One region of the Vreelandella sp. 162(4c) genome, then DNA from elsewhere that is predicted to be linked to it. Evidence: riboswitches for the same ligand, from Rfam matches in the RefSeq annotation. Region 1 holds a riboswitch; each other region holds the start of a gene.
What was found. Region 1 has a riboswitch for thiamine pyrophosphate ahead of thiM (hydroxyethylthiazole kinase). Riboswitches for the same ligand answer to the same signal wherever they lie in the genome.
Positions count from the first base shown of each region.

Region 2: it holds a riboswitch for thiamine pyrophosphate, as region 1 does, so the genes downstream of both, AC4EYZ_RS19690 (sodium:solute symporter family transporter) here and thiM (hydroxyethylthiazole kinase) in region 1, are expected to answer to the same signal.
Region 3: it holds a riboswitch for thiamine pyrophosphate, as region 1 does, so the genes downstream of both, AC4EYZ_RS02620 (NUDIX hydrolase) here and thiM (hydroxyethylthiazole kinase) in region 1, are expected to answer to the same signal.
Region 4: it holds a riboswitch for thiamine pyrophosphate, as region 1 does, so the genes downstream of both, tenA (thiaminase II) here and thiM (hydroxyethylthiazole kinase) in region 1, are expected to answer to the same signal.

Region 1 is NZ_CM176981.1:2,304,579-2,311,758, reverse strand. It holds gene AC4EYZ_RS10560 (DoxX family protein) at 1-84, opposite strand, end outside; gene AC4EYZ_RS10555 (LysR family transcriptional regulator) at 148-1,068, opposite strand; gene thiE (thiamine phosphate synthase) at 1,065-1,697, opposite strand; gene thiM (hydroxyethylthiazole kinase) at 1,687-2,496, opposite strand; TPP riboswitch at 2,520-2,618, opposite strand; gene AC4EYZ_RS10540 (hypothetical protein) at 2,673-3,017, opposite strand; gene gloA (lactoylglutathione lyase) at 3,262-3,798, shown strand; gene AC4EYZ_RS10530 (DUF6164 family protein) at 3,808-4,176, shown strand; gene AC4EYZ_RS10525 (cupin domain-containing protein) at 4,173-4,838, opposite strand; partial or broken gene ampC (class C beta-lactamase) at 5,030-6,192, opposite strand; gene AC4EYZ_RS10515 (LysR family transcriptional regulator) at 6,354-7,180, shown strand, end outside.
Region 2 is NZ_CM176981.1:4,283,121-4,290,300, forward strand. It holds gene AC4EYZ_RS19670 (zinc-binding metallopeptidase family protein) at 1-389, opposite strand, end outside; gene AC4EYZ_RS19675 (CoA-acylating methylmalonate-semialdehyde dehydrogenase) at 665-2,164, shown strand; gene AC4EYZ_RS19680 (hypothetical protein) at 2,253-2,945, opposite strand; gene AC4EYZ_RS19685 (peroxidase-related enzyme) at 3,124-3,705, shown strand; TPP riboswitch at 3,830-3,935, shown strand; gene AC4EYZ_RS19690 (sodium:solute symporter family transporter) at 3,925-5,337, shown strand; gene corA (magnesium/cobalt transporter CorA) at 5,309-6,277, shown strand; gene AC4EYZ_RS19700 (NnrU family protein) at 6,442-7,020, shown strand; gene AC4EYZ_RS19705 (alcohol dehydrogenase catalytic domain-containing protein) at 7,066-7,180, shown strand, end outside.
Region 3 is NZ_CM176981.1:569,313-576,492, forward strand. It holds gene parE (DNA topoisomerase IV subunit B) at 1-123, opposite strand, end outside; gene pgi (glucose-6-phosphate isomerase) at 390-2,072, opposite strand; gene cmoA (carboxy-S-adenosyl-L-methionine synthase CmoA) at 2,232-2,975, shown strand; gene cmoB (tRNA 5-methoxyuridine(34)/uridine 5-oxyacetic acid(34) synthase CmoB) at 2,978-4,000, shown strand; TPP riboswitch at 4,187-4,290, shown strand; gene AC4EYZ_RS02620 (NUDIX hydrolase) at 4,348-4,911, shown strand; gene AC4EYZ_RS02625 (thymidylate synthase) at 4,975-5,946, shown strand; gene AC4EYZ_RS02630 (class I SAM-dependent methyltransferase) at 5,990-6,724, shown strand; gene AC4EYZ_RS02635 (zinc metallopeptidase) at 6,874-7,180, opposite strand, start outside.
Region 4 is NZ_CM176981.1:1,229,811-1,236,990, forward strand. It holds gene AC4EYZ_RS05605 (ABC transporter permease) at 1-832, shown strand, start outside; gene AC4EYZ_RS05610 (class II aldolase/adducin family protein) at 986-1,753, opposite strand; gene AC4EYZ_RS05615 (NAD(P)-dependent oxidoreductase) at 1,807-2,763, opposite strand; TPP riboswitch at 2,977-3,139, shown strand; gene tenA (thiaminase II) at 3,228-3,911, shown strand; gene thiC (phosphomethylpyrimidine synthase ThiC) at 3,943-5,847, shown strand; gene AC4EYZ_RS05630 (hypothetical protein) at 6,176-7,180, shown strand, end outside.

The DNA of each region.
Region 1 (7,180 bases):
TAGTGCAATACGCAGTAGCGAGATGGCATGGGGCTGTAGAGAAGGAGTGGAGTGAGTAAGGGTTGTCATAAGAGTAGCTTCCATCGGGTGATTGATGACGCTACTTTACAGCCGGGCTAAGGTGAGATAATCAGCGTGTTATGCACATCACTGTTGCGTAATTGGCGACAATCCGATGTTGTGCTCCCAAACCGGTGGATCGCCCCACGCCTCGGTGAGCAGGTCAATAAAGCGCTCCACCTTGGCAGGCAGGTAGCGCCGGGCGGGGTAGAGCGCGTGAACATCGAGCCGCACCGTTGGCTCATGGGTCAAAATGGGCACTAAACGCCCGCTGGCGATACTCTCCGTGACCAGAAAGCTGGGCTGCTGAGCGATGCCTAAGCCTGCTTCTGCGGCGTGGGTGAGTACATCGCCGTTATTGCTTTCCAGCGGGCCACTGACCGTCAATGACTGTGTGGCAATCTGCCAGTCAGCGCTGTGCTGGCCGCTGCGATAGCGTAGGCAGTGGTGGTCGGCAAGGGCCTTAACGCTGCGGGGTTCACCGTGGATGGCAAGGTATTCAGGTGATGCGCAAAACAGCAGGCGGCAACGGGTTAGGCGGCGTGCCACTAAACTTGAATCAGGCAAGCTGCCGATACGAATGGCGACATCATACCCCTCTTCCAACAGATCAACGCGGCGGTCGTTCAGGTCCAATCGCACTTCAAGCGCTGGATGGGCCTGCATAAATTGGGCAACGAGAGGCGCCAGGTAGCGGGTGCCAAAACTCATTGGCCCATTCACGCGTAGCCGTCCACGCACGTCGCTGGTGCCTTGGCCTACTTCGGCGGCGGCTTCATCGAGCGCTTGCAGCACCCCTTGGGCGCGGGCTAAATAGCGCTCCCCGGCTTCCGTGAGATGCAGCCGTCGCGTAGTGCGTTGTATCAGTCGCGCACCCAGTGTCTCTTCCAGCGCCATGACCTGGCGGGATACGCGGGTGCGCGAAATATCCAGCGCTTCGGCAGCCCGGGTATAGCTACCCAGCTCGGCTACCCGCACAAAAGCGACGATGTGCTCTAACTGGTTCATGACGCCGAAACAGCTTGGAAAACCTGAAATGTCCGTGCTGCCTGGTAGGGGTCGGGTTGGCCACAAATGGCCGATATCACCGCTAAACCGTTCGCTCCCGCGCGCTGTACGCTAATCGCATGATCCGCTTTCAGCCCACCAATGGCCACGCTGGGCAGTGGGCACGCCTTGACCAGCGCCGCTAAACCACCAAAGCCGATGGGCTGGGCGTGATCCTGTTTGCTCTCGGTGGCAAACACGGGGCCAATCCCGACATAATCGAGTAGCTCAAACGGAGAGACTTGCAGCTGGGCGATAGTATTGATCGACAGGCCGATAATCGCTTGCTCACCTAGTACCCGACGCGCTTGCTGAACGGCAGCGTCGCTCTGACCGACATGCAGGCCATCTGCCTGGCTTTCTAGTGCCACCTGCAAACGATCGTTAATGATCAGCGGGACTCCGGTGCCTGCCAGAAGCGCTTTTAACCGTTTGGCTTGGGCAATCATCTGTTCATCGCTGGCATGCTTGTCACGCAACTGCACGGTGGTGACTCCGCCTTTTACCGCTGCCTCAACCGTTTGTTCCAAACCATGCTCTCGGCAGAGCGTGGCATCGGTGACCAAGTAGAGCGATAGATCAAGCGGCATGGATTGCCTCCAGTTGGGCATAAGTAGTGAGGTCGTCAGGGGTGAGTTGATACAGCGCATCCAGTAGCGCCACTTGAAAACTACCAGGCCCGTTGGCGTGGCTTCCCGCACGCTCCCCTGTGACCGCAAAGCAGGCCAGTGTGGCTACCGTTGCACCCAGTGGGGCATCGCGGTTGGCAGCCACAAAGCCTGCCACTAGCGCGCTCAGCCCACAGCCAAGCGTTGTTACGCGGGGCATCAAAGAGTGGCCACCGTTAATGCGGTAGTGCTGTGTGCCGTCCGTCACCCAGTCGCTTTCACCGGTCATCGCGACAATACAGCTGTGCTGCTGCGCTAATGCTATCGCGGCGTCCACGGCTTGGTCGGTGGCGGCTGTGGCGTCCACGCCGCGGCCTTGGCTGGCTAAACCGTTAAGGGCAAGAATTTCAGACGCATTGCCACGAATTACGCTGGGTTTAGCGGCTAGCAGCTTTGCGCACAACGTTTGGCGATAGCGCGTGGCGCCAACGGCCACGGGATCTAATACCCAGGGAATGGCATGCTGATCGGCAGTCGCTGTGGCGGTGAGCATAGCGTCAGCCCAGTGGGCAGAGATCGTGCCGATATTAATCGAAAGCCCCGCGGAGATAGCCGTGAATTCAGCCACTTCTTCAGGCGCATGCAGCATGGCGAGCGACGCGCCGGTGGCTAACAGCAGGTTGGCAGTGCTGTTCATGGCCACATAGTTGGTCATGCAGTGAACCAGCGGTGTCAATGAGCGCAGCGTCTCAAGGTAATCGCCAAGCGGGCGTAGGGTCATAGCATCCTCCCGGCAGGGAGGTGGTAAGCGTTACCACGACTCCCTACGCCGGTGTTATCCGGTTCAGGTTCAAAGGGTGCTTCTCAGCCCAACCGTAACGGAGGGCGCCCCTGTCGAGGGATTACTATCCTTGCCTGAAGTAGCCCTGTAAAGCCCCGGATGCGGACGATAGCAATCTAACGAAACGAAATACGCGTACCGTAGGTAAGCATTTCATCAGGTGTCATCGCTTTACCCTCGACCCCAATCATCTCGTCACCACACTGGTCGGCGAAGGTTAGCACGCCGTGGGTCAAGCCCAGTTGGCCCAGGGTATCGCGGATTTCGCCCGTGCCCAGAAAAGTACTGACGTGGCCCTTGTTATCGCTCAGCTCAGACACGCCGTTAGCATGGTGAAAACGCACTTTGTAGATTCCATCCATCGACTCGACTTCAACAATCGGCGAAAAACCGTTGTGAAGCGCATTGGAAAGCTGTTTTAGCGTCAGGTGGTCACCCAGCGTCATATCGATCGCACTCATGGAAAACTCCTGTGGACGCCTCAAAGGTGGGGCATCACTCATGTTGCGGGAACTGCTTTTTGTAAAGCTTATGAAGAATAAGTGTAGGGTTTTTGTTTAGTATTGCCAGTGCGCTTATCGGCACCTCGATACGACACTGCCTACGTGCTTGTAAGGGCTGTTATTATGGTCATAAAGCCCCCATGGTAAGCGGTACGTGAAGCTCAATGGATTCAATGATCAACATCAGCGATAGGAGAGCAAAATGAGTTTTCAAGGCGAGCAGCATCCCGGCGTCGTGGCTACGCCGCCCCAAACTCAAGGGTTTCGTTTAAACCACACCATGCTGCGGGTGAAAGACCCTGAGCAGGCATTGGCGTTCTACTCAAAAGTGTTTGGTATGCAGGTGATGCGGCGGCTGGATTTCGAAGAGATGCAGTTCTCGCTCTACTTCCTGGCCAACCTGGAACCCAGCGACAGCGTTCCGGACGATGCACAAGCGCGTACCGCCTGGACGTTTAGCCAGAAAGGGCTGCTGGAGCTGACCCACAACTGGGGGACTGAAGACCAGGAAGATTTCGCCTATCACGATGGCAATGCCGAACCCCAGGGCTTTGGGCATATCTGCTTCAACGTACCGGATTTGGCAGCGGCCCAGGCGTGGTTCGACGAGCATGACGTCACCTTCGTCAAACGCTCCGATCAGGGTAAGATGAAAGATGTTATCTTCGTTAAAGACCCGGATGGCTACTGGATCGAAGTGATTCAGGCAGACCTGATGGTGGGGAAGAGCGACTCTTGAGGCACGCCAATGGCTGAACTACTGTTCCGGCTGCGCCATGTGACCGACGAAGAGGCCATGGAGGTGCGTGACCTGCTCGCTGCCCATGGCTTTGATACCTATGAAACCCAGGCGGGCTTTTTCCGCCTGGGCGTTGACGCGATTTGGCTGCGCAATCCACATCAGCACGACGCTGCCATCGCGGCGTTAGAGGCCTACCAGGCGGAGCGCCTTGAGCGCGCCCAACGCGAGCATCAGGCGGCGGTTGAGCGGGGTGACGCGGAGACGCTGTGGCGTCGTTTGGCCGCTCACCCGGTGCAGGTCGTGTTAGTACTGCTAGCAGTGGGGCTTATTGCCGCCCTTACGCTGCTGCCGTTCCTGGGTATGTCGCGAAGCTAAGCGGCTGGCAGATGGCCGCGTTTGAGGTACATCATGACGCCATCATCACCGGCGGTAAGTGCCGGAGCAGAACCGCTGGGGTAGCGGCACCAGGTGCCTGCCGTGTAACTCTGTTCGCTATCGCTCAGTGTGCCTTCCAGAATCAAAAACTCCAGCCCGCCCAGCAGCGTGGGGTAGGTAATGGAGGTGCCCGCCGACCAGCGCTCCAGGCTGGTGCGCTCCTGCTTGTAGGTGTGCAGCATTTTATAGGCAATGCGCGGGCGTCGATCAGGCTGCCAGGGCAGCCGATGCGCTGGCACTGCCAACTGTAGCGTGTCGTTGGGGTCAAACTGGTGCAGTTTGACAAATATCAGCGCGCCTTCCTCGCCAATTTGCGGGGTATGGCCGGTGCCAATGGGGTTTCTTAAGTAGCTGCCCGCCGCGTAGCGCCCATGCTCATCGGCGAACACGCCTTCCAATACCAGAATCTCTTCGCCGCCGCCGTGGGTATGCCGCTCAAACTTTGTATTGGGGGCGTAGCGCACAAGGCTGGTAGCGCGAGCAACTTCATCACCAATCCGGTCAAACATCATGCGCTCTACCCCCGCGCTGGGGGAATCGACCCACTGATACTCTTCCGGGGTAACACAGGCAAAGTGGCTAAAATCGGCGTTTAGACGCATGGGAAAGGGCTCTTCGCAGTGAAGGTAAGTGACGGGGGAGGGTGCTAGTCTCCTTATCGACAGCAAAAAATGCAACTTTCGGTTGTTTGATCTTCGTTATATCGCCATAAAAAACACCCCAACCATTGGACGAATATCCAACGATTGGGGTGCAGTTCACGAAGGCGGCATCAGGTTGTCTGGCTGCTTGCTTAGGGCGCTTCAGTCAGTTTGGTAAGAATATGATGTGCAGCTTCGATGCGCGCCTGATTGGGGTAGTTGCGGTTAGCCAGCAGCACAATGCCGATTTGCTCGCTGGGTACAAAAGCCACGTAGCCGCCAAAGCCGTTGGTAGCGCCGGTTTTGTTATAGAGCGCTTCCTGCCTGGGGGCTAGCGGTGGGGTTAAGCGGTTGGCAGGGTTGGGCTGCAAAATCATCTCAAGCGAGTTGCCTGCCAGTAACTGATCGAGCGCCACCGGGTAGGCATAGCTTTCCCACCCCAGTCCTTGGGTCATATCGCCGACCTCAAAGTACCCCGTGCGCGTAGCGGCCAAGGCTTGGCTTAGTGGCTCATTAAGCTCAGCACCACTCATATTGGCTTCCACCAGCGTTAGTACGTCTGCGGCAGTCGATTTCAATCCGTAGGCTTGGGCATCCAGCATGCCTGGGTTCACCCGAATGGGTTCATCCTCTTTAGAGTAACCGTAGGCATAGTTCGCCTGCTGCGCTTCAGGCACCTGAAAGTAGCTATGCTCAAGCCCTAACGGGGGAAACAGCGCCTCCTCCATCGCCATCTCGAAGGGCTGACCAAGGCTTTGTGCGGCGAGATAACCGAACAGGCCCAGGCTCGGGTTGGAGTAGAGCCGATGGCTGCCAGGGGCGGATTCAGGCTGCCACTGGCGGTAGTAGTCGATCATCGTCTCTTCACTTTGGACCGACTCAGGGAACTGTAGCGGCAGCTCGCCCGCCGTGTAAGTGCCCAGTTCCAGCAGCGTGATCTCATCGAAGGCGCTGCCTTCAAGTTCAGTCAGGTAGTGGCTGGCCGGGTCGGAAAGCGAGAGGGCGCCGCTAGCCTGGGCATAGCCAGTGAGTGCAGCCGTGAAAATCTTGCTGATAGAGCCGAGTTCGAACAGCGTCTCATCAGTGACCGGAATCCCCGCTTCTTGATTAGCGAGGCCATAATTAAAGTAGTGCTGCTGGCCGTTAATGCTCAGCGCAATCGCCATGCCGGGGATACGGTGCTGGCCATCAAAGGCGCGATAGTATCGTTCACCAGGGCCTCAATATCGGCGCTTTCAGGCGTGCCGGAAGCCCATGCAGTGCCGTTGAGTAGAAGCGAACCTGTCATGATAAGGCCGCAGTTTGCTGCTAACATCTTACGCATACCAAAATCCTGTTGTGATTAATACCAAGAGAGGGCGGAGAGTTATTTCCAGACGCAAAGCCTGTGACAGGGGTTAACTTACGGCGCGCTGCGGCAATTCACAAACAGCGATATTTTGCATAAGCCATTAGAAAAATTTGGGGGTCAAGTTGGTGCGTCCCTACTTGCCGTTGAAGGCGCTGCGCGCGTTTGAGGCGTCGGCCAGGCATTTAAGCTTTACTCGCGCGGCAGAAGAGCTTCATGTGACCCAGGCGGCGGTAAGCCACCAGGTAAAGCTGCTCGAAACGCTGTTGAAGGTGCCGCTGTTCAAGCGTTTGCCCAGGGGGCTAATGCTTACCCAGGAGGGCGAGCTGCTGCTGCCGGTATTGAAGAGTTCATTCGACCAGATAGCCCACACGCTGGAGCGGGTGGGCGAGAGCAGCTATCGGGAGGTATTAAACGTCGGCGTGGTGGGGACTTTTGCCGTCGGCTGGTTGCTGCCGAGGCTGGGAGATTTTCAGCGCCAGTACCCTTACGTCGATTTACGGCTCTCCACCCATAACAACCGCGCGGATATTGCCGGCGAAGGGCTGGATTTTGCGATCCGCTTTGGCACAGGGGCCTGGCATGGCACCGCGGCGCAGCCGCTACTACCGGCGTCCCTCTCGGTAATGTGCATACCCGATATCGCCGCGCGGCTTAACACCCCAGCCGATGTGCTGGGGGAAACCTGGCTGCGCTCTTATCGCGCCGATGAATGGACAGAGTGGCTATTGGCGGCAGGGCTACCACGCAGCTTTCCGATGACCAACAGCATTGTGTTTGACTCTTCCATCGCCATGGTGGAAGCAGCCCTACAAGGGGCAGGCGTGGCGCTGGCGCCACCGCTGATGTTTCCCCGCCAACTAAACAGCGGCGCACTGGTACAGCCTTTCGACACCGTTGTCAGTCTGGGCGGTTACTGGCTGACTCGCCTGCAGACACGCCCCGAAACCCACGC
Region 2 (7,180 bases), 2.0 Mb from region 1:
TCTTTGGTACCGTGGGGAAGTTTAAGTAGATCCAGAGTATGAAAAAGGCGCCGTTTAGCAGCCTCTAGTGCCGCCCAACGCTCACGGTGGCCTGCAATATTGAGGTCGGGTATTACTTCGTTGTAACGACAGCAGTCGCAGAGCGTGTCCGCTTGGCCGTGTTCCATCACCACCAGCCGATTACATACGTTTTCAACAGCGTAGTTGTGGCACTTCATTAGCGCTGTATCGCAACCCGGGTGGGTACAGCGATAGCCGCCGTTATCCAAGGGCTCAATGGCCACGATATTGCTACAAGCAGGGCACCAGCCTACTTCTGACTGACAGGCAAGGCAGTGGGTGTTTTCGTAGAACAGCGGATTGCCACAGCGGCAGTGAAAGGTCTGCATAGATAATTCCCTGTGTTTAAACACGAGCTTTCGCCGTGGGCGATCCGCAAGCCTGCGGCACACTGATTAGCCGAAGCATAGCCAGCGCGGTGCCACAATGAAAAGGCTAATTGACGTTCTGGCGTAGATTTTGTTTACTCATGAGATACTTGGTTGACGTTAACGTCAACTTGCTGCTATACCCTGTGTACTTGTCTTACCGCGATGCGTTTTAAAAACAGCTTTTTTTAATACTCGCAACCATAACAACCACAACCATAAATAGGAGCAACGCTATGTCCGTTCGCGAAATTCCCATGTATATCGATGGCCAGCCCGTCCAGTCACAGAGCCAGGAGTGGCGCGACGTGGTCAACCCTGCGACGCAAGAAGTAGTGGCTCGAGTGCCGTTCTGTACCGCTGACGAAGTAGAACGCGCTATCAGTAGTGCCAAAGAAGCGTTCAAGGAGTGGCGTAAAGTGCCGCTGGGGAAGCGCATGCGCATTATGCTCAAGCTGCAAGCGCTGATTCGCGACAATACCGCTGAACTCGCGGCACTGATTACTGAAGAGCACGGTAAAACCCTGCCCGATGCGGAAGGCGAAGTGGGTCGTGGTCTGGAAGTGGTAGAGCACGCTTGTTCGATTACTTCGTTGCAGTTGGGTGAATTAGCTGAAAACGCTGCCAACGAGGTAGACGTTTACACCATGCACCAACCGCTGGGGGTGGGGGCTGGGATTACCGCCTTTAACTTCCCGATTATGTTGCCCTGCTTTATGTTCCCGCTGGCGATTGCCACCGGAAATACCTTTGTGCTTAAGCCCTCCGAACAGGATCCCAGCTCCACCATGCGCTTAGTGGAGCTAGCCCATGAAGCGGGTATCCCAGCGGGCGTGCTCAACGTAGTGCACGGTGGCCCGGACGTGGCCAATCAAATTGCCGATCATCAGGATATCAAAGCGCTCTCGTTCATCGGCTCTACCCATGTGGGGTCGCTGCTGTATAACCGTGCAGCAGCGGCGGGCAAGCGCATGCAGGCGATGATGGGCGCCAAGAATCACTGTGTGGTTATGCCTGATGCTAACCGTAGTCAAGCGATCAACAACCTGCTGGGCTCAGCTTTTGGCGCTGCGGGCCAACGCTGCATGGCGAACTCGGTAGTGGTGCTTGTCGGCGAGGCACGCGAGTGGCTAAGCGATATAGTAGATGCGGCGCGAGCAATGAAAGTAGGCCCAGGCACTCAGCTTGATGCGGACTTGGGCCCGCTGGTGTCACCTGCTGCCCGTGATCGTGTACTACGTTTAATCGATGCAGGGGAGAAAGAGGGCGCCAAACTGATGGTTGATGGTCGCAAGGTTCAGGTAGAGGGTTACCCCAACGGTAACTTCGTGGGGCCGACCTTGTTTGCCGATGTAACCGCCGATATGACCATTTATCGCGAAGAGATTTTTGGCCCCGTGCTGTGTGTGGTCAGTGTTGAAACCCTGGATGAGGCGATTGCCTTTATCAATGCCAATCCCAACGGCAACGGTACCTCCATCTTTACTAACTCAGGCTGGGTAGCGCGCCGGTTTGAAACCGATATCGATGTTGGACAAATTGGTATTAACGTGCCAATCCCCGTACCGGTCGCTTACTTTAGTTTCACCGGGTCAAGGGCTTCAAAGCTGGGCGATTTAGGGCCCAATGGTAAGCAGGCGATTGCATTCTGGACACAAACAAAAACCGTAACGGCACGTTGGTTTGAACCCGAGAATGTTTCCAGCGGTATTAATAGCACGATTTCGCTGGGTTAAAAAAGTGGCGCTAACTGGCTCCGCTTAAGCGGGGCCAGTTGCTAACGAGGTCGGTTAACCGCTTGGCAGATCAAGCCAGGTGGCTGGCTTAAAAGTTGTCAAACAGCGGAAGGCTCTCTTCAAGCAGCTGTTCAATGGGGCCGAGCTGGCTTTCATGCAATACTAACAGCGACTCCTTACCCATAAAGTGTTCAGCGGGGGGGACGAGCAGAGCAAACTCACCCTCTTCAAGGTGAAACTCATGTATTTCGCGCATTCCCAGCGGAGTTACACACTGCGTGCAGCGGTAGGTGTCATCTTCGCCATAAATCAGCCGATGGTACATTTTAAACAGCGTATATAGTGCCAAACCACCCTCAAAGGCTGGCCAGCGCGCAGGGGTCTCGCGAATATCGTTGGTAAGGTCTTGCCCTTCGGCTTCGGCGTCTGCAATTGCATTGGCAAGCGGGGCGGCAAGAATGGCGCTGTTGTCGGCAGGTAACGGCGTGTTGTGCTTAGAAGCGTGTTCAAAATCTTGTACAGCGCGCTTAAAGTCAGGAACGCCATCAAGAGTATAGTCGACATGCTGGAGGTCTTCGGGCTCACAGCCGCCATTTTCCCAGCCATGAATGACGCGAAGTGTCATTTGACCCCGTGTCATTGGGCGGGCAAGCAGCATATGCAGCATTATACGAATGTGCAGCTGACGCTCATCGGTATCATTTTCAAATGCTCGGTAAGGGTCAGTAAACAGCTCGTTTAGACGACCGGGGGTATGTTCCTTGGCTTCGTTATGGCTCATGACAGTGTCCCTTTGAACGAACTGTTTATTAAGAGTAGCGCATGTTTTTTTGTCACAGAACGAATCTTCAGTATGGCGAGTAGGGCGGCTGAATAAAAGCCTCTTAATTCAGCTTTTTGTTACACAACCGCTAAGCCGTTTTTATGAGATGGCTAAACTTAACAAGAAAGAGGTGAGCATGTCTTCATCATTAAGTCGTTTTAACGTGCCTGAAACATTGGATGACCTGCCTGACGATATTCGCAATACCATTTTGACCGTTCAGGGTAAAGCGGGTTTTGTGCCCAATGTCTTTCTGATGTTGGCCCATCGCCCTGCTGAATTTCGTGCTTTTTTTGCCTATCACGATGCGTTGATGGAGCGCGAATCAGATACCCTCACCAAAGCCGAAAAAGAGATGATTGTAGTGGCTACCAGCGCACGTAATCGCTGCCTATATTGTGTGGTTGCTCACGGGGCACTGGTGCGCATTTACAGTAAAGACCCGCTACTCGCTGACCAAGTGGCGATCAACCATCGGGTGGCGCCGATTAGCGAGCGCCACCGGGTGATGCTCGATTTCGCCATGCACTGTGCCATCGATGTGGGTGAAATGACTGATGAATGGCTTGCCCGCCTGCTGGAAGTAGGCTTTAGCCAAGAGGATTGCTGGGATATAGGCGCGATCGCGGCGTTTTTTGGCTTGTCGAATCGGTTGGTTACCCTGGCAGGTACGCCACCCAATGAGGAGTTCTACCTGATGGGGCGAGTGCCTCGCTAAGAGGCGACCAGCGCACCTTAACTTTACTAAGCTATGATTTTGATTGAGAATAGTTCTTGAGACAGCGCTTCGAAAAGTACCCAAAAACGTACTTAGAAAAAGCGCTTAGCAAAACACCTACATTCACTGTCGCCAGGGGAGCCCTGCATAAAAGGGCTGAGATGCGGCTACGCAGACCCTGGAACCTGATCCGGTTCGTACCGGCGGAGGAAGTGCGACATGCTTTACCTAACGTTAGCCGTGCTTGGTGCGGCGCTGTGCTGCTTTGCTTACTTAGGCCTCCGGGCTCGCTGGGTGAATGGCCCACTTGATGACTATGTCACCGCCCGTAACTCGCAAACGGCATCTACCCTGGGGCTCTCCTTCCTTGCCTCCGGCATGGGCGCATGGATTCTCTTTGCTCCTCCTGAAATCGGCGCCTTTGTTGGCCCGCTGGCCCTGGCAGGCTATGCATTAGGCTCTGCGCTGCCGTTTATCGTCTTGGGGCTGTATGGGCCGAAGATTCGCCGGGCGCTGCCCGAGGGGCGCAGCATCGCCGAGTTTGCCGAAGCGTGCTATGGCCCTGGTGTAAGGCGCTGGGTAACGCTGGTATCAATCGCCTATATGGCGTGCTTTTTAGCTGCCGAGCTAACCGCTATTGGCGCCATTACCGCGCTGCTTTCCGATGTGCCCCCCGCACTGGTGATTATTGGCGTGGCGCTTACCACGCTCATCTATACTGCGGCAGGTGGTCTACGGGCCAGCCTTGCCACTGACCGTTGGCAGGCGTGGTTGTTACTGGTACTGCTGTGTGTGGTCGGTGGCATGGCCCTATGGCGGCTTCCCACTATTCCCAACGAGGCTGCGCTTCCTGCCATTCCCATCACCAGTGCGCTCAGCGTAGCGTTAACGCTAGTGATCGCGGTTACCGCGGCCAATCTCTTCCATCAAGGCTATTGGCAGCGCGTGTGGGCCGCTCAAGACGATCAAAGCCTGGGGCGCGGGGCATGGTTAGGTGGCGCAATGACGGTAGTCGTCATCATGGTGATTGGTGGTCTAGGTGTATTGGCCGCGATGAGTGGTGTGCCATTAGGCGAGCCGCCGATGCCATTTTTTGCCCTGTTAAGTGATGCTCCTGTTTGGCTGACGCTACCCGCCTTGGTATTAGCGGTGACCTTGGTGGCCTCCAGCGTTGATACGCTGCAAAATGGTATTGCCTCGTTGGTGGTCGCGCGCAGCGAGCAGCAGGGCGTATCACTGGTGGCTGCCCGCTGGGTGACAGTGGTAGTAATGGTACCGGTGGTATTAATTGCCTTGCAGGGGTTGTCAGTACTGCGTCTGTTTTTGATTGCCGACCTGCTGTGTGCTGCCATTGTGGTACCTGTGCTGTTGGGCCTGTGGCAACGAATGACGCCACTGGCCGCCATTGTAGGTGGCATCGCGGGGCTGCTGGGTGCCATTCTCCCAGGGTGGTTAAGCCAAGGAAGCTTGGTCGCCGGGATGGTGGCCGCCAGTTTTCCGGGCAGTGTCCCTACCTTGGGGCCATTCGTCGGGGCGTTAATCGCCTCAACGCTGGTGAGTGTGTTGTTAGCCTACTTAACGCTAGCTATTCGCAAGGACATCCATGATTCGAACTCTTCTGACTACCCCTGAAGGTGAGACCCACGAGGGGGATGAAAGCCTGTTGGCTGTCTGGCAGACGACGCCTGGCAGCCATATCTGGATCGATATGCAGGGCGAGTCCCAACAAAGCGAGCGGGCGATTTTAGAGGCGTTTGAGTTTCACCCCATGGCGATTCAAGATGCCCACAAAGAGCGCCATCCGCCAAAAATTGAAGAGTTTGATAATCACACCTTGATTATTTATCGTGGCATCTCCTCCTTTGATGCCGAACTAAACTATCTGCCTCAACAGGTCTGTTTCTTTGTGGGGGAGCGATTTCTGGTCACCCTCCATCCCGGCCAAGCGCTCTCCATAGAACGGCTATTCAACGAGCACGGTAAAGCCCTGCTGGCCCATTCGCCGGAACATGTCGCGCTGCGGGTGATGTATATTTCTGCGGGCTTTTATATCGATAGCCTGCTTGAGTTCGAAACGGCGTTAAGCGATCTGGAAGACGAACTGCTGGAAAATGGTAATGATGTGCTAATGCGCAAGATCATCACTTACCGTTCCCGGCTGGTTAAAATGCGCCGCATCTTTAGCTACCACCAGGGGATTACCCAAGAACTCACCGCTTATGACTATGAGCATTTACCGCGGGAAGAGAGCGAAACCCTGCACGCCATCAACGATGTAGCGGATCGCTTCGAACGCCTCTACACATTGACCCAAATGTACTACGACATTTGCGGTGACCTAATCGATGGCTATATCTCTATTTCCTCCCACCAGCTAAATATCACCATGCGGGTGCTCACGGTGATTACCGCGATTTTTGTGCCGCTCACGTTTATTGCCGGGATTTACGGTATGAACTTCGAAAATATGCCCGAGCTGCGTTATCAGTATGGCTACTTTTTTGTCTGGGGAGCCATGTTGGGTATTGCGGGTGTCATGATTTGGCTATTTAAGCGCAAGCATTGGTTTTAAGGACAGGTTTTAAGGACGGGGTTTAGTCTCCCCATAGAACGACTCCAGGAAACAAAAAGTTGACCCATGCATAGGTGGTCGGTGGCTGAGTGTGGCATCCTCTCCAGCGACCAAGACTATAAGGCATAAAGCCGTCGACTAGCGTTTTCACTGGGAGTTGTTCCATGACGATTATGATTATCGGGCTGCTGATTTTTTTAGGCAGCCACTCTGTACGTATCTTTGCTGAAAACTGGCGTCAGCAGCAGATTGCGAAACATGGCGAAACCACTTGGAAAGTCGCCTATTCGGCGGTATCCATCGTTGGCTTGGCCATTGCTATATACGGTTTTGGCCAGATGCGCCTTGATCCCATCTATATCTGGTACCCGCCAATGGGAATGCGCCATGCGGTGGCGCTGCTGATGGTGCCGGCCTTTATTATGCTGGTGGCGGCATACATTCCGCATAACGCGATTAAGGCCAAACTTGGCCATCCGATGATGCTGGCGGTGAAAGTCTGGGCTTTTGCTCACCTGCTGGCCAACGGTCGCTTGGGTGATATTATCTTTTTTGCTGCCTTTCTTATCTGGGCTATCCTGGCGTTCAAAACCGCCAAAAAGCGTGGTCGTCTTACGCCACCAGCGCCCGTTAGCACTAATAAAATGGCCACCATTGCTACCATACTCGTCGGCTTGGTAGCGTATGTGGTGTTTGCCTTTTACTTGCACACAGTGCTGATTGGCGTTCCTGTTTTTAGCTAATCTGTTTTTAGCAGTTTGACGTTAGCCCAACCTAGGAGTCACTCCATGGCCGAGACGACACACACGGTGCCCACCACAATGGCTGCTATGCTCTTGGTTGGACATGGCGGTATAGAAAAGCTGGAATACCATCAGGGTGTCGCCACGCCGCAGCCCAAGG
Region 3 (7,180 bases), 1.7 Mb from region 1:
CTGAGCAAGGTGGTTGGGGCGTGTGGTGTCGGTATACATACCGGGACGCTTACGTACCGGCTCGAGGCCCGACAGGACTTCGATGGAACTCGCGCCGTACTGAGAGGCATCAAACTGAGTCATGTAACGTCGGTTCCCTGAAAAATCGTACTGGCAGCCATATTGATTGCTGAAACGAGTGATTGGCGGCTGGCAAAGAGGCACAGGATAGCGGAAAAGCAAAAAGCTGTATATCTAGCCATGCTTCATGCTTGTTACCAGGGGCGCCGGGGATAGGTCGCAGAGGAGGTCATTTGCCATGGATGGCAAATGTAGCGCCCATGGATGGGTTTACAGCGCCTCCTCGTAGACCTGTCGCCGGGTTAGCCCCAGCTCGCTATCTGCTTAATTCACTCCTGCTCAGCCGCCCAAAATGCTTCAATCAATCCCTTACTAGAAGCATCCATCCGCGATAGATCTCCCTCATGGTCGATAATCTTTTGAGTATCCGTGGCAATCTGTTTGCCTAGCTCAACGCCCCACTGATCGAACGGGTTGATATCCCAAATCACCGCCTGAACAAAGACTTTGTGCTCGTAAAGCGCGATAAGCGAACCAAGGGTCGCTGGGGTGAGCTGGTCAAGCAGCACCGTCGTCGAGGGCTGGTTACCACGATAACGCTTATGCTCTGGCCGTGGGCCGTCGTCCTCCAAAGCGTCATCACCAAGCATTAATACGCGGGACTGCGCAAAACAGTTGGCCAGTGCCAAGCGATGCTGGGTTTTAAGATGGCGGCGGGTATCCGGGTCTTCCACCTCATCGTACCGCTTGAGCGGCGCGATAAAATCGCACACCACTGGTTGAGTTCCCTGATGTAATAGCTGATAAAACGCGTGCTGGGCGTTGGGGCCCAACTGCCCCCAGAGCACAGGGCAGGTGGAGTAGTTAATCGGCTGGCCTTGACGGGTAACCGACTTGCCGTTGGACTCCATCTCAAGCTGTTCAAGATAGGCGGCGAAATACTCCAAGCGCCCATCGTAGGGCAGAATGGAGTGCGCGCGGATATCCAGGAAATTGACATTCCAGATGCCCGCTAACGCCAGCAGCACGGGCAGGTTCTCCGCCATTTCTGCCTCAGCAAAATGGCGATCCATGGCGTGCGCACCGGCTAAAAACTCGCGGAAATTCGCCATCCCCACCACCAGCGCAATCGGCAAGCCAATGGTGCCCCACAGCGAGTAGCGCCCGCCGACCCACTCCCAAAAGGTTAACTGGTGATCCTCCGCAATGCCCCACTCGGTCATTTTCTCAGGGCTCGCCGACACACCAATAAAGTGCTGACGCACCACCAACTCAGCGCTAATCGGCGTCGCACCATGCTGGGTCAAGCGGCTAAGTAACCACTCCCGTGCGGTGTTAGCGTTGGAAAGTGTATCAATGGTGGTGAACGACTTGGATGACAACACAAAGATAGTAGTTTCAGGATTCAACCGGCTCAGATAGTCCGCTAGCTGGGAGCCATCCATGGTGGAGGCAAAATGCACCTCAACCGGATGAATATCTTTGGGCCGAAAATCTGCCAACGCATGGGTAACCATTAACGGGCCCAGATCTGAACCGCCTACGCCCAGGTTAACCACATGCCGAATCGGCTTGCCGGTGGCACCACGCCACTGCCCTGCGTGCAGCCGACTGACCAAGCGCTCCATTTGAGCAAGGCTTTCGTGTACGGCAGCGACAATATCCTCACCCTCAACCTCCAGCGTCGCATCAGCGGGTAAACGCAGAGCCGTATGTAACGCCGGGCGGTTTTCGCTGACGTTCACTCGCTTACCGCTCAACAGCGCTTCAATAGCAGAGGGTACGCCCGCTTCACTAGCCAGCGTAAACAGATGTTCGAGGGTATCATCATCCCAGCGCTGCTTGGAAAGATCTAGCGTCAAGCCCGCCACCTGGCGAGTAAAGCTTTCCCAGCGGGAAGGCTCGGTGCCAAACAGCGTTTTCAAGTGGACATGCTGCAGCGTTTCAGCGTGATGCTTTAACGTCTGCCATGCCGGTAACGTATCGGGTGTAGCGCTTGATGCTGAGGCCATTTAGCTTCTCCAGTGGCGTCGATCCTTGCAGCGGGGTTCATTAAACAGGTTAATAACCTTAAACAGGGCTGTTCTATGTGAGTCTGTGCTAGACAGGCCTGTTCTAGTCAATTAAGGGCGCGTAAACTAGCACGCCTTTTCCATGATCCCGGCTTGCCCATGAGTGATGCATCTTACCGTGACGCTATCTTTTCGACACCCCTTGACCGAGTCGCGCGGTTCTCTTTCGACGAAAAGGTGGTCGCCTGCTTTCCTGACATGATCCGCCGATCGGTACCCGGCTACGGGCAAATTCTTGGCATGTTGAGCTTAATTGCCCAGCGCCACCTGCGCCATGGCGCCCATGTCTATGATCTAGGCTGTTCGCTGGGCGCTTCCGGCCTTGCGCTGGCAGGGGCGCTGGCGCCTGACGCCTTTCGCTATACGGGCGTTGACCTATCGCCCGCCATGGTCGCCCAGGCTCGGCAAACCTTTGCTGACGAGTGCCCAGCGTACGCTATGCAGGTCGAAGAAGCCGACATTCGTACCCTCGAGTATGCATCTTCGGGCATGATCATTCTCAATTTTACCCTACAGTTTCTACCCGCCGCCGACCGCGATGCACTACTGGCGCGGCTTTATGCAGCGCTGGAACCCGGCGGCGTGCTGATTCTCTCGGAGAAAACCGTCGACGCCGACGAGCGCGACAACGCCTGGCGGGTAGAACGCTACCACGATTTCAAGCGCGCCAATGGCTACAGTGATCTGGAAATCAGCCAGAAGCGCACCGCTCTTGAGAACGTACTGGTGCCGGATACCCTCGATGCACTTCATGGTCGTTTGAAACAAGCAGGTTTTCCACGTTCGATGACCTGGTTCCAGTACCTTAACTTTGCCTCGCTGATTGCGTTTAAGGAGGGTTAAAGGTGGCGCCACTACCCGACGATCATCGCGCAATTTATCAGGCGTTTTTAGATCAAGCTACGCTTGATGCCTCACTAACGCCCTGGTTAGCGAAGCTTCCCGAGCAGTTAGCTCACGGGCTTGACCGTAGCCGCCACGGCGATTTATCCGCCTGGGAAAAAGCCGTGGCCAAGCTTCCGGTGCTGCCCGCCGAGCGGCGCGTGGATTTAAACAGCGACACCGTCAGCGTTGATCTCGATCTTAGCGATAGCCAGCAGCGCCAATGCTTTAACCTGCTTAGAAAGCTTGCCCCATGGCGTAAAGGCCCTTTTCAGCTAGGCGGCATTTATATCGACACCGAGTGGCGCTCTGACTGGAAGTGGCAAAGAGTGGCTCCCCACTTGGCGCCGCTAAAATACCGTAAGGTACTCGACGTGGGGGGTGGCAGCGGTTACCACGCCTGGCGGATGGCTGGGGCAGGGGCTGCTTTCGTATTAGTAATTGACCCTTCGCCGCGCTTCTACTGGCAATTTCAGGCGGTACGCCACTTCGTCGGCGATACCGATGACGGCAGAACTCAGTTTTTACCAGTGGGTATAGAAGATGTGCCGGAGAACCTGGGCTTTTTCGATACGGTATTTTCCATGGGCGTGCTCTACCATCGCCCTGCCCCGTTGGAACATCTTCAGCAGCTAAAAGCCACGTTAGTTCCGGGCGGCGAGCTGGTGCTAGAAACCCTGGTAGTCGAAGGCGACGAGCAGACCGTATTTGTGCCCGGCGAACGTTACGCCGCCATGCCCAACGTCTACTTCCTGCCCTCTTCTCAAGCACTCTGCCACTGGCTGGAGCGCTGCGGCTTTACCAACGTGCGCGTGGTCGATGAAGCCGTTACCACGTTAGACGAGCAGCGCTCGACGGAGTGGATGACCTACCAATCGTTGGCTGATTTTCTCGACCCCAACGACCGCACCCGCACCATTGAAGGCTACCCTGCACCGCGGCGGGCGGTGATTTTGGCGAATAAGCCGGGCCAAGTTAGCCGTTAGCCGTTAGCCGTTAGCCGTTAGCCGTTAGCCGTTAGCCGTTAGCCGTTAGCCGTTAGCCGTTAGCCGTTAGCCGTTAGCCGTTAGCCAAGTGTGCGAAGAAGGTGTCAAAACCGCCCCGGCGTCCGCCAAGCCGCATTGAATTGCCCCCCCCAAATATTGACTTATACTAAAACTCATAGTAACAGTAACTTTTCCGAGGGGTGCCTGTTATTCAGGCTGAGATGGAGTTATCCAAACCCTTTGAACCTGATCCGGCTGATACCGGCGTAGGAACGGACATAAACCATATATGAATCTGTTTTGACACCTACGCCTGTATTATCCGAATCTCAATGCAGGAGTGTATCGTGTCGCAAGGTAACTCAACGCCCGCTAACGCATCTACGCTCAGTAGTACCTCCCCTTTTAACACGTCTGATAAAAACCGCCTGAACTCCGTACTTGCCAAGCCACGCTTGGCAGCAATCGCCGTAACTCTGCGTAATAATGAAGTTCTCCTCGTCCAACGCAGTAAAGAACCTCAACGGGGCACTTGGGGCTTCCCCGGAGGATCAGTGGAACCGGGAGAAAGCCTACATTGTGCAGCAAAGCGCGAATTAATGGAGGAAACCGGTATCACAGCATTGGTAGGACCGTTAATTGATGTAGTAGAAGTAATCGGATATGACCCAGAGGGAAGTCACCACCACTTCGCCTTGGTTGCCCTTTTATGTCACTACGTTGATGGCGAGCTACGGCCTGGTGATGATGCTGCGGACTGCCGCTGGGCGAAAGTTATAAACGGAGAACTCAACTTCAATGAAGCCTTAGCTGATCACGTCGCAGATACTGTCGTGAAAGCCTTTAATTTGCACAGTTTGGCCATCAAAGAAAAATCAAACGCGATTCACGGCTCCAATTCAGCTTTTTAAACTACTCGCCATCATTCGTATCAGCAAAATACGCCTCTTTGCCCACCGAAAGAGATGAATATAATGATGCACAAACATTATACGAATTTCACCAGCCTCTACAGAGATACACTGCATAAAATTTGCTTTGAATATGAATATGTTAACTCACCTAGAGGAAATAAAGAGCGAGAACTCATTGGCTTCAATATCCGACTCGACAATCCTCCTGATCGTTTTTGTCTAAGCAAAATACGCAAACAAAATATTGTTTTTAATTATGCAGAAGCGTTATGGTATTTATCAGGTAAAAACGACTTAGCATTTATTTCCTGGTACGCCCCTTCAATGCAACGCTACAGCCCAGATGGTATAAGCTTACCTGGTACTGGTTACGGAGCTCGTCTTAAAAACTTTGGTGCAGACACGCTCGATCAAATCGAACGAGTGATTGATATCCTTAAAAATGACGATCCCGACAGTAAGCGCGCTGTCCTTCAAATATTTAGTGCGGAAGAAGATCTTTATCGACGCAATATCGACGTTTCATGTACCTTGGGTCTTCAGTTGCTACTCCGCGAAGAAAAGTTGAACATGGTCAGCTATATGCGTGCAAATGATGCCTACGTTGGCATGCTGAACGATATTTTCTCTTTTACTTTCTTGCAAGAGTATATTGCTGCCCGCATAGGCTGCAAAATCGGTCACTACACACATCAAGTTGGTTCTATTCACGTCTATGAAAGCACACATGAGCGTGCGCTTGAACTTTTGAATAGTAATGAAACTATACCCCAGCCAGGCACAGTACCTTTAATGCCAATTGGCACCTCCCCGACTACCATACGCAAACTATTGGAATATGAGTCAGAGATCCGTAGCGGCTTGTTGACGTTTAATGATATGGCTAATCTTAACCTAACGACGTATTGGCGAGATGTGCTGATGTTGTTCTGGATCTATCGCCAAATAAAGATAGGGAATGCGCTGCCTCAAAAGGCGTTAGAGATAATTAACCCCTACTATCAACCGTTTCTTATTAATCGCTGGGGATAGTACAAGCATTCATACATGAGCAAATATTAGGGGATTTATTTTTATGAATACTAATTGGACTGAACAAAATATCGCCGAGCTTTTTGACGCTTATGATGATTGGGTGGAGAATGCTTTTGGCTATCAACCACTCATCGCGGAGTTAACCTGCTCTTATGGCAAGGGAATTAGTGTATTGGACTACGGCTGTGGCAGCGGCAAAGTGTCCAGAAGATTAAGAGACGACGGATTCGACTATGTCACCGGTGTTGACATCTCTCCAACAATGATTGAAAAAGCAATATCCGCAGGCACTAACCGTCTTCGCTTTGAGCAAATCCATGGTCCAAATTTGCCATTTCCTGATAACAGTTTTGAAGCTGTCATTAGTTGTTTTCTGTTTATTAACATTCCCGAAAGACGTGAACTAGTACGCATCACTACGGAAGTAATGCGCGTACTTAAACCTGGCGGCTCCTATTACATCCTCGACACTCATCCTCAAACCACCGGAGTCGATTATCCGACCTACCGCAATGGAGAGCATGGTATTTCCTATCAAGACGGAGATAATCGCCCAGTCTACCTCACGATACCGGGAAGGCAGCAACCATTAGAGATTGTCGACAAACAATGGGGTTTATCCACATATCGAAATACATTCGCCGCAGCGGGGCTTTCACTAACCACAGAGCGTAATCTACCATTTGACAATTCGCAGTTGCCAGTTCATACGAGTGAATTCCGCACTCTACAGGACACAAAACCCTATATTCTACTGCGCGCCACAAAGCAATAAAGACAGACAATAGGTATTAACTAAGTGCCTATGCAAAAGTAAATCAGGTATAAATATCTAGTAAGCTACTGATTTTTTTATAACCTTTAATGCACGAAAAATTATGCATAGACACTTAGTGGCACTGAAAACACAGCTTCAATACACGCTCACCGCCGCAAAATCACCAGCCAGCGCCCCAGGTTCATAACACTGGCCAGCGAGGCGGCCACGTAGGTAAACGCGCAGGCGGTGAGTACGTGCCGGGCACCGGGCATATCGTAAGGCGGGACGTACTCTTTCAAGAGCGGCAGCGCCCGGTTAAAGCTGGCATCAAACTCAACTGGCAGGGTCACAAAATGCACCAGCGCCGCGGTGCCAAAGCTGATCACCGCCATGGCAATTACAATGGCTAAACCACCCGGCAGACGCGTCAATAAAAACAGAAAAGGTGCAGCCATCATCAGTACAGCGCCG
Region 4 (7,180 bases), 1.1 Mb from region 1:
GCCTGTGTCTGACCCTCAAACTCTGGCGTCGCTTACCCGACCGTCGCGAACGCCCATGTTAACCAAACTGCCGGGCCTACTTGAGCCTCACCGTATTATCCTGCTTTTGATATTCATCGTCGGTCTGGTGGCCGCGATTCAACTGATGGACTGGAGCTGGCTACCCCGCTACTTGCCCAAGCTCTGGGAAGGCCTGCAGATGACTTTGATCATGCTGGTATCCAGCGTGGTGGTGGGCTTTCTGATTGCTTTGCCTTTAGGGCTTGCGCAAGTCAAAGGAGCGTGGCCGCTGCGATGGCTAGCCACCGGCTTCTGCACCGTCATCCGTGGCACGCCACTGCTACTGCAGCTATGGCTGTTCTATTTCGGGCTAGGAGCGCTGTTCGGCCAGTTCCCGGAAATTCGCGACTCCTGGGCCTGGGACTACCTGCGCCAGGCCTGGCCCTATGGTTTCATTGCCCTCACGGTGTCATTTGCCGCCTATCAGGGTGAGGTTATGCGCGGTGCCTTTGCCGGTGTACCGCATGGCGAGCTGGAAGCCGCCAAGGCTTTCGGCATGTCGCGTCGCAAGGTTTTTAGCCGTGTCTGGTTTCCGCGTGCTGTTCATCGTGCTCTACCAACGCTGACGGGCGAGATCATCCTGCAACTGAAATCCACACCGCTGGTTGCCACCATCACCGTGATGGACTTGTATGCCGTCATCACCCAGGTACGCCAGACCACTTACCTGACTTACGAACCGTTACTCTTCCTGGTCGCCGTCTACCTCTGCCTGAGCGGCGTCTTGATCGTTGGGCTGCGCTGGCTGGAAAACCGCGTACCACAACACTAATGGTCACGGGCCTGTGCGAGCATCACGTTTATCAACGCTAATTCAGGACGTGGCACAACCAAAAAGGGGCCGTCCAGTGGCCCCCTTTTGCTTGTGTAGATATTCGTATAGTTCTGATACTGGCTTGCTTGCCGTGCTGGCAACCGCGCCAATTTAGTCTTTGTAGCTTGGATCCAGCGCCTCAAGCGTGCGCAGGTGCGCGGCCCATTCGAGTTCAAGATCGCCGTCTTCATGAATAGTCTGGTCGTATTGGCGCGCCACGTGCCGCGCCACCTCTTCTGGCACCAGCCGTAAGGGCTGGCCAGTAGACTGCGCCGCCACCTGTAGCTCACAGGCACGCTCAAGATAAAACATATTGTTGAACATCTCTGCAGCCGACGCACCGGTCGTCAGCAGGCCATGGTTACGCAACACCAGCGCCGGGTTGTCGCCAAGGCTTGCCACTATTCGCTCACGCTCAGCCAGATCCAGGGCAATGCCTTCATAATCGTGGTAAGACACCCGTTCGTGAAACTGCAGCGCAATCTGGTTAAGCCGTGTTTCAAGGCCCGACTCCAGCGACGACACCGCCACGCCAGCGCGCGTGTGGGTATGCATCACCCAGGCCGCATGGTGGCTAGCAGTATGAATCGCGGAATGGATGGTGAAACCAGCCGGATTCACTTGTTCTGGGCTGTTATCAATCTTATGGCCATCAACGTCAATCTTCACCAGCGAAGAAGCCGTAATCTCCTCCCAACGCCAACCGTAAGGGTTGATCAGGAAACGTCCCTTCTCACCAGGCACCCGCGCGGTAATATGAGTGTAGATCAGATCCGTCATGCGATAGTGGGCGGCCAGACGATAGCAGGCTGCCAGCGCGATGCGGGTTTCTTGTTCGGCGTTGCTCGTCGTGGTGCGTTGAGACTTATCGAGACTCATCAGGTGTTCCTTTGCAGCAAAGTGATTGTCATGCAACGTGGTTAGCGTTTACGTCAGTAACCGCGCGCCCGATCAACGCCCATGGCAAGCGGCTGCCCATCGCGAAGGGCGCGGGCGGTGTCGACAACCTGCCCTGCGACCACCTCTGGCAACGAATCACTGGCAATGTGTGGTGTGATGCGCAGGCACTCATGCTGCCAGAAGGGATGATCCGCAGGCAGCGGCTCTGCACGGAACACATCCAGGCTCGCCCCACCCAAATGGCCGTGTTCGAGCGCTAGGAGAAGATCGTCCTCGACCAAGTGCTCACCCCGACCGATCTGCACCAACCAAGCGTCTTTGGCGAGCTTCGCGAACAGCGCCTTGTTAAGCACGTTTTCAGTGGTAGCCGTCAGTGGCAGCACATTGATCAGATAATCGGCGCCATCCGCTGCCGCCATGACAGCCCCGTCACCTGTCAGATAGGTCACGCCTTCAACCGGCGCTTGTGGCTCGCTGCGGCAGGCTACGTGTACAGAAAAGCCAAGCGCGGCCACCGCTTTCACCACGGCGCGCCCCATGGTGCCGTGTCCCAGCACCGCCACCTTTCTTGATGCTGGCGCGCGCATCGTCAATGGCGCCCAATGCGCCTTGGCAGCATTTTGCTCCAGGGTGGTGAACTCACGCTCACGATGGAGCACCTCATGCGCGGCAAAACCCGCCATCAAGTCGGCCTGATGTGGATCCCGCACCCGGGCGATATGTACTTCATCGCTCAGGCCAGGATGCGCCAGCAGGGCATCAACACCGGCACCGATAGACATCGCCAGCTCAAGATTAGGATAGCTCTCGAAAGCCTTGTCATTGGGCAACCAGCAGATCGCAAAACGCACATCTTCGGGGTTATCGATCTCATGGGGATGGCGCAGGACGACATCACTCGCTTCATCGCGCAAGGCGTTACCATAAATGGCATCAAGGTCGAGCGAATCACTGAGATAGACGCCTAAAATCGAGTTCGTGTTGGTCATGCAACTTCCTACGGTTCACATTCGAAATAGCAGTGGCTGTAAAACAGCCACTTGTTACTCAACTGTATAATAATTCACGTACCGATGCCATGAAACGCCATTACAGCACCTAAACTCTCATCGCTGTAATGATGCTAATAAATTGTTTCCCGATAACTTTCCATGTCATACACCCTTGCATCTCCCTCACCCGCCTCCTACACTCCACCAACGAACAGCTTGACGGGGTGCCGGTGAAATCCGGCTGAGATGGCGCAGGGCGTAGCAATTAATGCTGCCGAGCGCTGATCCCGCAGAACCTGATCCGGCTAATGCGCTGCTACTTACACAAGTTCGCAGCGAGGGTACCGGCGTAGGGATCAAGCGATGGCCACGGCTGCTCTCTCACGATCGCACGCCGCCCTTCTGCGCCACTCCCTCGATCTTTTTCGCCCGCCCTCCGGATCATTACCACCGGAGGAGTCATGGGCTACCGCTTTACTGATCTCACTACCGCTTGCCAGAAAGATTGGCGCGCCTATATTGAGCACGATTTTGTGCGCCAGCTAGGCACCGCCACGCTGCCCGGGGCGTCGTTTCGCCACTATTTAAAGCAGGACTACCTGTTTTTGATTCACTTCGCCCGCGCCTATGCGCTGGCTGCCTACAAAAGCCCCACCCTCGCCGATCTTCGCCAAGCCCATGAAGGCTTGAAAGCCATTGTGGATGTGGAGCTGGGCCTGCACGTGGGCTTTTGTCAGGAGTGGGGGATTTCCGAGCAAGAACTGGAGGAGCTTCCCGAAGCCAGAGCGACGCTTGCCTACACCCGCTATGTGTTAGATACCGGCAACCGCGGCGACCTGCTGGATTTGCACGTGGCGTTGGCCCCCTGCCTGGTGGGCTACGGCGAAATCGCCAACTGGCTAAACGCCCAGCCTTCCACCCTGCGCGGCGCGCAAAACCCTTACGACGCCTGGATAGCCATGTACGAAGGCGAGGAGTTTCAGGCCGCCATGCAGGCGGAGCTTGAATGGCTGAATATCCGCCTTGCCGACATTACCCCCGCCCGCTTTGCCGAACTGAGCAAGATCTTCCGCGACGCCACCCGCCTGGAAATCGACTTCTGGCAGATGGGCCTAGAGCTGATAGACCAAGACCTCACCCACTAATTCAGCAAAACAACACAAGGAAACAACCGTAATGACTAAGACCGTAACAAGCAAAACCAGCCACTTTTTAGCCGAAACCGCCCAGGTCGATGCCGCCGCCATTGCGCCGCTGCCCGGCTCACGTAAGGTATATATCGAAGGTTCGCGCCCGGATATCCGTGTGCCGTTCCGGGAAATTTCACTGTCGCCGACCAAAACCACCGGCATTGATGAAGAGAACCCGCCACTGCTGGTGTACGACACTTCAGGCCCCTATAGCGATCCGGATGCTAACAATGACCTGCGCCGCGGTCTGCCGGAACTACGCCGAGCCTGGATTGAAGAGCGTGACGATACCGAATTTCTATCAGGCCCCACGTCTGATTACGGCAACCGCCGCGCCAACGACCCGACGCTTGCCCAGCTGCGCTTTGATCTAACCCGCACACCACGCCGAGCAAAACCGGGCAAGAACGTGACCCAGCTGCACTACGCCCGCCAGGGCATTATCACCCCGGAAATGGAGTTTATCGCCTTGCGCGAAAACCAGCGCCGTCAAGCGCTAGGTACCGCTGAAGTAGAGCGCATTCTGGGCCATCAGCACAAAGGCCAGAGCTTTGGCGCCAGCCTGCCGGAAGAAATCACCCCTGAGTTTGTGCGTGATGAAGTCGCCAGAGGGCGGGCGATTATTCCCAATAACATCAACCACCCAGAAAGCGAGCCGATGATTATTGGCCGTAATTTCCTGGTCAAAATTAACGGTAATCTGGGTAACTCAGCGGTGACTTCTTCTATCGAAGAGGAGGTGGATAAGATGACCTGGGGCATCCGCTGGGGCGCGGACACCATTATGGATCTCTCCACTGGGCAGAACATCCACGAAACCCGCGAGTGGATTTTGCGCAACTCTCCGGTGCCGATTGGCACAGTGCCTATCTATCAGGCGCTGGAAAAGGTCAAAGGCGTGGCCGAAGACCTCACCTGGGAAGTCTTCCGCGATACGCTGATCGAGCAGGCCGAACAGGGCGTGGACTACTTCACCATTCACGCGGGCGTACTGCTGCGCTATGTACCGCTCACCGCCAAGCGGGTCACCGGCATTGTCAGCCGCGGCGGCTCGATCATGGCCAAATGGTGTTTGTACCATCACCAGGAGAGCTTCTTGTACACCCACTTCGAGGAGATCTGCGAGATCTGCAAGCAGTACGATGTGGCGTTCTCCCTCGGTGATGGCCTGCGTCCTGGCTCAGTGGCCGATGCCAATGACGAAGCACAGATGGCGGAGCTAAAAACCTTGGGCGAGCTGACCCATATTGCCTGGAAGCACGATGTGCAGGTGATGATCGAAGGCCCCGGCCACGTGCCCATGCACCTGGTGAAAGAGAACATGGATAAGCAGTTGGAATACTGCGACGAAGCGCCCTTCTATACCTTAGGCCCGCTGGTAACCGATATAGCCCCCGGCTACGACCACATTACCTCGGGCATTGGGGCGGCGATGATCGGCTGGTTTGGCTGCGCCATGCTCTGCTACGTCACCCCCAAAGAGCACCTGGGCCTGCCCAATAAAGACGACGTCAAAACCGGCATCATTACCTACAAGATTGCTGCCCACGCGGCGGATCTCGCCAAGGGCCACCCTGCAGCACAGCGGCGGGATAATGCACTCTCTAAGGCGCGCTTCGAGTTCCGCTGGGAAGACCAGTTCAACCTGGGGCTAGACCCGGATACTGCTCGGGAGTACCACGACGAAACCCTGCCCAAAGACTCCGCCAAGGTGGCGCACTTCTGCTCCATGTGCGGACCAAAGTTCTGCTCCATGAAGATCAGCCAGGAGGTGCGCGATTACGCCAACGAACATGGCCTAAACGGCGATCAGGAAGCGGTGATGAAAGGCATGGAAGAGCAGGCAGAGAAGTTCCGCAACAAAGGCAGTGAGCTGTATCAGGAAGTTTAAAATAGCGACTTACTGAACAGCGTCGCAACTATATGTGGCCCTTGAGTCTTAGAAAAACTCAAGGGCCACTTTACATATCTACTTGCAACGGGTCAGACACTGCATGTTTTTCTGGCTTTGCAATTCCTTATAGAGTTCCCGTTCAACGACCTCAACTGTTGCCGCGATCAGGCTTCTAAGTACAAATAACCATTTACTGAATTTTCTCTAAAAGTATTTATCGCTCAAGTAGATTAATTATACATTGCTCGTGTATGATTCTCATTTGCGCAGCGCTCTGTTACGGCGTTCTATTTAAAACCAACACCATTCAAAGAACCGATTCCAGATGAAAACCAAACTTTCCTTGGCGGTAACCGCGGCTCTGCTCAGCGCAGGCTTATTAACCGGCTGCAGCGATGATAACGAACCAACAGCCGCAGGCACACAGGAGGAAGCGCCGAAAAATAATGCAGCTCTCATGCTGAAATATATTCCGGCTGACTCTCCCTACTTCATGGCAACACGTGAAGCAATGCCTGAACAAGATGCTTTTGATCGTTATCAACGCATGCAACCCAAGGCTAGCATTGAGTCTAGTCTGGATGAGCTACGCGAGACACTGCCCGAGATAGACGATGAAGTGATGCATTCGTTGATGACGGTATTGATCGCCATGAGTGAAGAACTGGTCGATGTTGAAACACTGGACGATGTCCATGCGCTAGGCCTGAAAATGAACCCTCAGGCCGCCCTCTATGGGTTGGGTGTCTTGCCTGTTTTACGCATGCAACTGCAGGATGAAGATGCCTTCCGCGAAACGCTGCAACGCATTTTGACCAAAGCAGACATTAACCTGAGCACGGCCACCACCAACGACACCGAATACTGGGTGCTGACGCCTGAGGGGCCCGTCAAGGCGATTCTAGCCATTGACGACCAGCAACTGCTGGTGTCTGTGGTACCACAGAATGCTAGTGACGAGCTGCTAGCACAAGTGCTGGGCAACACCCTGCCCGACAGCAGCATCGGTGATACCGATGCACTGGCAGAGCTTGAAAAGCGCCATGGCTTTACACCTTACGGCGCGGGGAAAATCGACTCCTCACGCCTACTTAATGAGCTGAGCACCCCCACTCACTCAGGTACTCAGGCACTGATGGAAGCGGTTGATGCCGAGCAATTGGATTTATCCGCCTGCCAGGCAGATATCGACCGTATCACGAACCGCTTCCCTGGCCTTGTAATGGGCTCGCGCGAGAACGATCTTGACCGCATGGAAATGAACCTGATTCTAGAAACCGATGAGGATATTGTCAGCGACCTGCGCACTCTGACGACTCAGGTGCCGGGC